2 linked regions of the Nitratidesulfovibrio vulgaris str. Hildenborough genome follow. The protein of the gene in region 2 interacts with the protein of the main gene of each other region in a pairwise test. Links are inferred from orthologs where the notes say so. Each region holds a gene or a part of one and is shown on either strand. Other genes may lie near its edges.

Evidence for each region.
Region 1: the proteins of uvrB (region 2) and uvrA interact in binary tests that used the Escherichia coli proteins (3 or more experiments, as listed by UniProt). The link is inferred for Nitratidesulfovibrio vulgaris str. Hildenborough from one-to-one orthologs.

What each region holds. Positions count from the first base shown.
Region 1 is NC_002937.3:2,064,905-2,068,690, forward strand. What follows is about bases 35-3,503. They hold uvrA (excinuclease ABC subunit UvrA), read right to left. Parts: upstream 3,106-3,503; coding sequence 235-3,105; downstream 35-234. Other genes in these bases: DVU_RS09405 (DsrE family protein), read left to right, coding at 35-56; DVU_RS09415 (DUF554 domain-containing protein), read right to left, coding at 3,213-3,503. Also shown: more of DVU_RS09405, read left to right, coding at 1-34; more of DVU_RS09415, read right to left, coding at 3,504-3,786. UniProt on the Escherichia coli protein: The UvrABC repair system catalyzes the recognition and processing of DNA lesions. UvrA is an ATPase and a DNA-binding protein. A damage recognition complex composed of 2 UvrA and 2 UvrB subunits scans DNA for abnormalities.
Region 2 is NC_002937.3:1,686,126-1,689,346, reverse strand. Bases 36-2,939 are described here. They hold uvrB (excinuclease ABC subunit UvrB), read right to left. Parts: upstream 2,553-2,939; coding sequence 519-2,552; downstream 36-518. Other genes in these bases: DVU_RS07595 (hypothetical protein), read left to right, coding at 2,645-2,939; DVU_RS07605 (potassium channel family protein), read right to left, coding at 36-513. Also shown: more of DVU_RS07605, read right to left, coding at 1-35; more of DVU_RS07595, read left to right, coding at 2,940-3,130; aat (leucyl/phenylalanyl-tRNA--protein transferase), read right to left, coding at 3,137-3,221. UniProt on the Escherichia coli protein: The UvrABC repair system catalyzes the recognition and processing of DNA lesions. A damage recognition complex composed of 2 UvrA and 2 UvrB subunits scans DNA for abnormalities.

The sequences.
Region 1 (3,786 bases), 380 kb from region 2 along the record:
CCGACCTGACGGAGAAGGCCCTGTTCTCGAACGATGCAAGGACACTCAGCTGGTAGGGCGGCGCATCTGGTCCATGAAGGACGCGCGTGCCGACGGCGCATAGACGCCCCTTCACGCTTTTCCCGAAAGAATGAAGGGCCACCGCCTTGCCGAGGCAAGACGGCGGCCCTTTTCAGACGTGATACTCCGTGAATCCGCTCACGCCGAAGCACTCCGGGAAGTCGACGGCAACGCCTACCCGCCGTTGCGGATGGCCCGTTCCTGCACGAGGAACGCCCCGGTCACGGATGCCGAGTCTGCGATAATCTCCTCCGGAGTTCCCGCAGAGACGATGCGCCCGCCATTCTCGCCACCACCCGGCCCGAGGTCGATGACATGGTCGGACGACAGGATGACGTCGGTGTTGTGTTCGATGACCACAACAGTCGCGCCCCTGTCCACAAGCTGATGTAACACGCGAATGAGCTTGCCCACCTCGTGCATGTGCAGCCCCGTGGTGGGTTCGTCGAGGATGTAGAGCGTGCCGGGCAGGCTACGCTTTCCGAGTTCGCGTGATATCTTGATGCGTTGCGCCTCACCACCCGAAAGGGTCGTCGCCGGTTGGCCCAGTCTGAGGTATTCGAGGCCAACGTCCTCGAGCACCCCAAGCCTGCGCTCCAGCACGGGATAGTTCTCGAAGAACTGCCGTGCCTGTCGCACGGTGAGGTCGAGCACCTCCGCTATGTTGAGGCCCTTGTACCGGACTTCGAGCGTCTCGTGGTTGTAACGACGCCCCTTGCAGACGTCGCACGTGACGAACACGTCGGGCAGAAAGTGCATCTCGACACGCAGCTGCCCGTCTCCGCCACAGGCTTCGCACCGTCCTCCACGCACGTTGAAGCTGAAGCGCCCCGGCTTGTACCCGCGCTTACGGGCATCTGCCGTCATGGCGAAGATGTCGCGTATCTCGTCGAATATCTTGGTATACGTCGCGGGGTTGGAACGCGGCGTCCGCCCGATGGGCGTCTGGTCGATGGCGACGATACGCTCTATCCTGTCGAGTCCGTCGATACCGCCGATGCTCCCCGGCGAATCGACCTTGATACCCCGCGCCAGCGCGACGTGCTTGTACAGCGTGTCCACCACAAGCGAACTCTTCCCCGACCCGGAGACGCCCGTGACACATGTCAGCACGCCGAAGGGGATGGAGCAATCGAGACCTTGCAGGTTGTTGGTGGTCACGCCGCGAAGCGTCAACGCGCCATCGCCCTTGCGCCGCGATTCCGGCAGGGGAATGGTCATCTCACCGCGCAGGTAGCGCGCCGTCAACGTGTCTGCGGTTCCAAGCAGGTCGGGCACGCGCCCGCTGAACACCACCTCGCCGCCAAGAGCACCCGACCCCGGCCCAAGTTCGATGACGGTATCCGCCTCGCGGATGGTCGCTTCGTCGTGTTCGACCACGAGCACGGTGTTCCCGCGCTGCTGCAACCTGCGCAGGGTGCGGATGAGCCGTTCGTTGTCCCGCGGGTGCAGCCCTATCGAGGGTTCGTCCAGCACGTAGGTCACCCCCACCAGTCCGGAACCGAGTTGCGAGGCGAGGCGGATGCGCTGTGCCTCGCCGCCGGAGAGGGTCGACATGTTGCGGCCCAGCGAAATGTAGTCGAGCCCCACGTTGACCATAAACTCAAGACGGTGCGTGAGTTCCTTGAGCAAGGGTTCAGCGACCAGCGTATGCCGTCCGTCGAAGCTGCGTTCGCGCAGCCATGCAAGGGCACGCGCCACTGAAAGCGAACAGAAACTATGGATGTCGAGGTCGTCGACGCGCACCGACAGCGCCTCGGGCCGCAGCCGTGCCCCATGGCACGCAGGGCAGGGGCGACTCTGGCGGTAGCGCGACATCTCGTCACGCCAAGCGTCACCGTACTGCATCCCGCTTTCAAGAAGCTGTGTCACACCGCTCCAGCCCGTGGGCGGCCCGAACGCCTCATCTGCCCCGCGCCTGCCCTTCTTCCGGGTGTCCGCACCGCCGCCGCTGCCTTCGTCACCGGCAGCCGCATGGGGCAATGAACCGTCGCCATGAAAGAGCACTTCCAGTCCTGCAGCGGGCCATGCGGAAAGGGGGGTGGAGAGAGTCACACCGAAACGCTTCGCCAGCTTCTCAAGGTCAGCCTGCCAGCGCGCGAAGACCCGAGGGTTCTTCCACGGCAGCAACGCGCCCGTGTTGAGCGAAAGCCCCCGGTTGGGCGCAAGGAGTGCGGGTTCGAAGTAGTCGACACTGCCAAGGCCAGAACAATGCGGGCACGCCCCCTGCGGACTGTTGAAGGAAAAGAGTTGCGGACTCGGCGCGGGCAGACTGATGCGGCAGGAGGGGCATACCGATTCGGTGGAGTGCACCGTCTCGCCCTGCCCCGGCACCTCGACGACGAGTCTTCCGTTACCGTAGCGCAACGCCAGTTCGACAGAATCGGCAAGGCGTCCGCGTATGCCTTCCTTGACCACGATGCGGTCGACCACGAGGTCGATGCAATGCTTGCGGTTCTTGTCCAGCGGCGGGACGTCGTCGATGGTCGTCGTCTCGCCGTTGACGCGCACCCGCACGAAGCCCTCGGCCTTCAGCTTCTTGAAGCGGTCTGCGTGCGTACCCTTCTGGTGTTCGACCAGCGGTGCCATGATGATGCATCGCGTACCCTCGCCCAGCGCGAGGATGTCTGCGATGATCTCATCCGCAGCACGCGCCTCGATGGGGCGTCCGCACTGCGGGCAGTACATGCGACCAAGCCGTGCATAGAACACGCGCAAGAAGTCGTAGACCTCCGTGACGGTGCCCACCGTGGAGCGCGGGTTTCGCGTAGAGGTCTGCTGCTCAAGGGATATGGCGGGAGAGAGGCCCTCGATCTTGTCGACGGCGGGCTTGTCCATCTGCGGCAGGAACTGACGTGCATAGGCGGAGAGCGACTCCACATAGCGGCGTTGTCCCTCGGCGTACACGATATCGAAGGCCAGTGTGGACTTGCCAGACCCCGAAGGCCCGCACACGACGACCAGTTCATCGCGCGGGATGTCGATGTCGACATTCTTGAGGTTGTGCTGGCGTGCCCCTTCGATGTGGATGCAATGTTTGCTCATGCGGCTGTTCTCCGGGCGCGGGCCGGGGGCGGTATGCCCCGTGCGTGCGCGCAAGGGCATAACATAATCCGCCTCCGGCCGGGTGCAAGCCCCCTTGACGATTCCGGTCAGCCGAAGATGCGAGCCAGCACCACGGCATAGACCAGGGCTGGCAGCATGTTGGAAAGAGGAATGCGCTTGAGTTCCAGCAGGTTGATGCCGATGCCGAGGATGAGCACCCCGCCAGTGGCGGTGAGTTCGTTCATCACCACCGGGCCGAGATAAGGCTGCAACGTACCCGCAAAGAGGGTCAGGCCCCCCTGATACAGCAGCAGCGGCACGGCGGCGAAAAGCACGCCCACCCCCATGGCCGAAGCCAGCGCCACCGAAGCGAACCCGTCGAGAATGGACTTGGTGAGCACGATGGTGCGGTCGCCGCGCAGCCCCTCGTCGAACGGCCCGAGAATGGCCATGGAACCTATGCAGAACAACACCGTGGCGTTGACCAGCCCCTCCGTGAAGCGGGGATTCGACGACTTGAGCCGTGCCTTGAGGGCCTCGCCACCTTTGACGAACAGGTCTTCAAGACGCATGAGTTCGCCCGTGACCGCACCACCGAGGATACTGAAGATCATGATGAGAGGATTCGCAGTCTTGAAGGCCATCTGCATGCCGATGACCATGGTGCATAATCCAAGCCCC
Region 2 (3,221 bases):
CAGATGCAGGATGCCTTCGGTCTCCAGCGCCTCGATCATGGCGGGGTCGTTCTCGATGACGACGAGGGCGACCCCCTCCTCCATCAGTTCCTTTGCAACCACGGAGCCTATCCGACCGTATCCGCAGACGATGCAGTGGTCGCGCAACTTGGCTATGGCCTTGAGCACCCTGCGCCTCCCCATGTACCTGTAGAGTTTGCCGTCGACGAGAAGCTGAGAGAACGCGCCGATGATGAAGGCGAAGTTGCCCACACCGGCGAAGACCACCAGCGTGGTCAGCAGCCTGCCCTGTGACGAGAGAGGATGCACCTCTCCGAAGCCGATGGTCGAAAGGGTGATGACCACCATGTAGAAGCTGTCGAACGCCGACCACCCCTCGATATACATGTAACCGAGGGTGGCACAGATGAAGACGCACAGGAGCGACACCTGACCGATGAGCAGCGGCCACACAGAGCCGAAACGGTTACGCAGCCTGTAGATGCGCGTGGAAAGCGGCAACCTGCCTCGCATGGTCGTCACGCTTCGATGAGCCGTTCGCGCAGCAGGCGTATGCGGTCGCGCAGTGTCGCGGCTCGCTCGAATTCAAGCTCCTTGGCAGCTTCACGCATTTCCCGCTCCAGTTTCTGGATGTGTTTCGCCATATCTTCTGGCGAGGTGCCGTATTCGGCGACATTCTCGACCGCCGGGGCAGCCTGACGCCCTCTTCCGCGCCCCTTGCCCTTGCCACCCTCAGACGCCGCGCTGTAGATGGCGTCGAAGGGGGTGTCGAGACTCTTGCGGATGGTGCGGGGCTCTATGCCGTTGGCCTCGTTCCATGCCTGCTGCCGTTCGCGGCGACGCGCCGTCTCATCCATGGCAGCCCGCATGGAGGCGGTCACCGTGTCGGCATAGAGGATGACCCTTCCGGCGGCGTTACGTGCCGCACGACCGAAGGTCTGGATGAGCGACCCGGTGGAACGCAGGAAGCCTTCCTTGTCGGCGTCGAGAATCGATACCAGAGAGACTTCGGGGATATCAAGACCTTCACGCAGCAGGTTGATGCCCACCAGCACATCGCACTCGCCGCGCCGCAAGGCCTGTATGATGGCCATGCGCTCCATGGTGTCGATGTCCGAATGCAGGTAGCGCACCGAGAGTCCCATGTTGCCGAGGTGTTCGGTGAGGTCTTCGGCCATGCGCTTGGTGAGCGTGGTGATGAGAACCCGCTCGTCGCGTGCCGCACGGGCACGGCATTCCGCCAGCAGGTCGTCCACCTGCCCGCGGGTCGGACGCACCTCAACCACAGGGTCCACAAGCCCTGTGGGCCTGATGATCTGCTCGGCAATGACACCCTGCGACCTGTCGAGCTCCCACTTGCCCGGGGTTGCGGAGACGTACACCGTCTGGTTGATGCGCGTAAGGAACTCTGCGAACTCCAGCGGCCTGTTGTCCAGTGCCGAGGGCAGGCGGAAGCCGAAGTCCACCAGAGTGGACTTGCGGGAACGGTCGCCCTTGTACATGGCCCCCACCTGCGGCACGGTGATGTGCGACTCGTCGACGAAGAGCAGGAAATCGTCGGGAAAGTAGTCGAGCAGACACGAAGGGGGCTGTCCCGCCGCGCGTCCGTCAAGATGCCGCGAATAGTTCTCGATGCCGTTGCAGTAGCCAAGCTCTTCCATCATCTCAAGGTCGAGCATGGTGCGCTGTTCAAGGCGCTGAGCCTCCACAAGGCGGTTCGCAGACTGATACTCGCGCAGTCGCTCACCCAGTTCGTCGCGGATGTCGCTCATGGCGCGCACGAGGTTGTCGCGGTCTGACACGTAGTGGCTTGCCGGGTAAATGACCGTCTTGCCCACGCTGCCCAGCACCTCGCCGGTGAGCGGGTCTATCTCGCTGATGGCGTCGATGTCGTCGCCGAAGAACTCTATCCGCAGGGCGCGCTCGTGATGGTAGGCGGGAATGACCTCTAGCACGTCGCCGCGAACACGGAACGTACCACGGTGAAAGTCGAAGTCGTTGCGCTGGTACTGCACCTCCACAAGGCGCGTCATGAGGGCGTCCATTGAGAAGCGCTGACCGCACTCGACCGGGATGACAAGACGGGCGTAGTATTCAGGAGAACCAAGACCGTAGATGCACGACACCGAGGCGACGATGACCACGTCACGCCGCGTGAGAAGCGCGTGTGTGGCGGCGTGGCGCAGCTTGTCGATGTTGTCGTTGATGGACGAGTCCTTCTCGATATACGTGTCAGAGGCCGGAACGTAGGCTTCAGGCTGGTAGTAGTCGTAATAGCTTACGAAATACTCCACGGCGTTGTCGGGGAAAAGCGCGCGGAACTCGTTGTACAGTTGTGCCGCCAGCGTCTTGTTGGGGGCGAGGATAAGGGCAGGCCTGTTACATGCGGCGATGACATTGGCCACGGTGAAGGTCTTGCCCGACCCGGTGACGCCAAGCAGAACCTGGTCGCGCACCCCATGCCCGAGGTTTGCGACAATCTGCCCGATGGCCTCGGGCTGGTCTCCTGTCGGTTCGAATTCGGTATGCAGTCTGAAACACGTATCGGCCATTGGTTCTCCCTGCGCGAAAGGCACGCTTTCCTCCCGTCGCATTATCCTCTATGATGACCACGAACAACCTGCCGTCGTTGCTGGAGGACACCATGGACATATGTTTGACGCCCGCACCGGAGGACATGCCCGTCGAAAGGGCCTATGTCATCTCCGCCACGATACGAACCTTCAAGGGACGCCGCAACGTCGAGGCGCACCTGTTCCGCACCGGAACCCGCGAAGAGGAATTGGCAAGCCTTGAGGGCATGCGCCTTGTCGGCGACCCCATCGACCCCGCCAACCCCGGCGACCCGAAAGACGCCCTGCGCGCCGTGCTCGAAGCCTTCACCAAGGAAGAGTGCGATGCCGTGATAGCCTACCTCGAACGCAAATACGCCGACAGGTTCACCGCCATCGTGGCGTGCCCTCTCGACCTGCCCATACCGCAAGGTGTTGCCCCCCTGTCTGCCATACCCGAAGGCAAGACCATGGGCTTCATCCGTTTCGATACCGTAAGCGGCTACGACCTGCCCTTCGGTTTTCGGGGCTTCTACGACCTCGCCCGCCATGAACCGCTGGTGAACGAACAGCACTAGCCTCGTCTACCACGGTACGAAATCCTGCGGCAGCCGCCAGCGCCCGATGCGCGACGGCTGCCGTGTGGCGTCGTGCAGGCAGGCGAGAAAG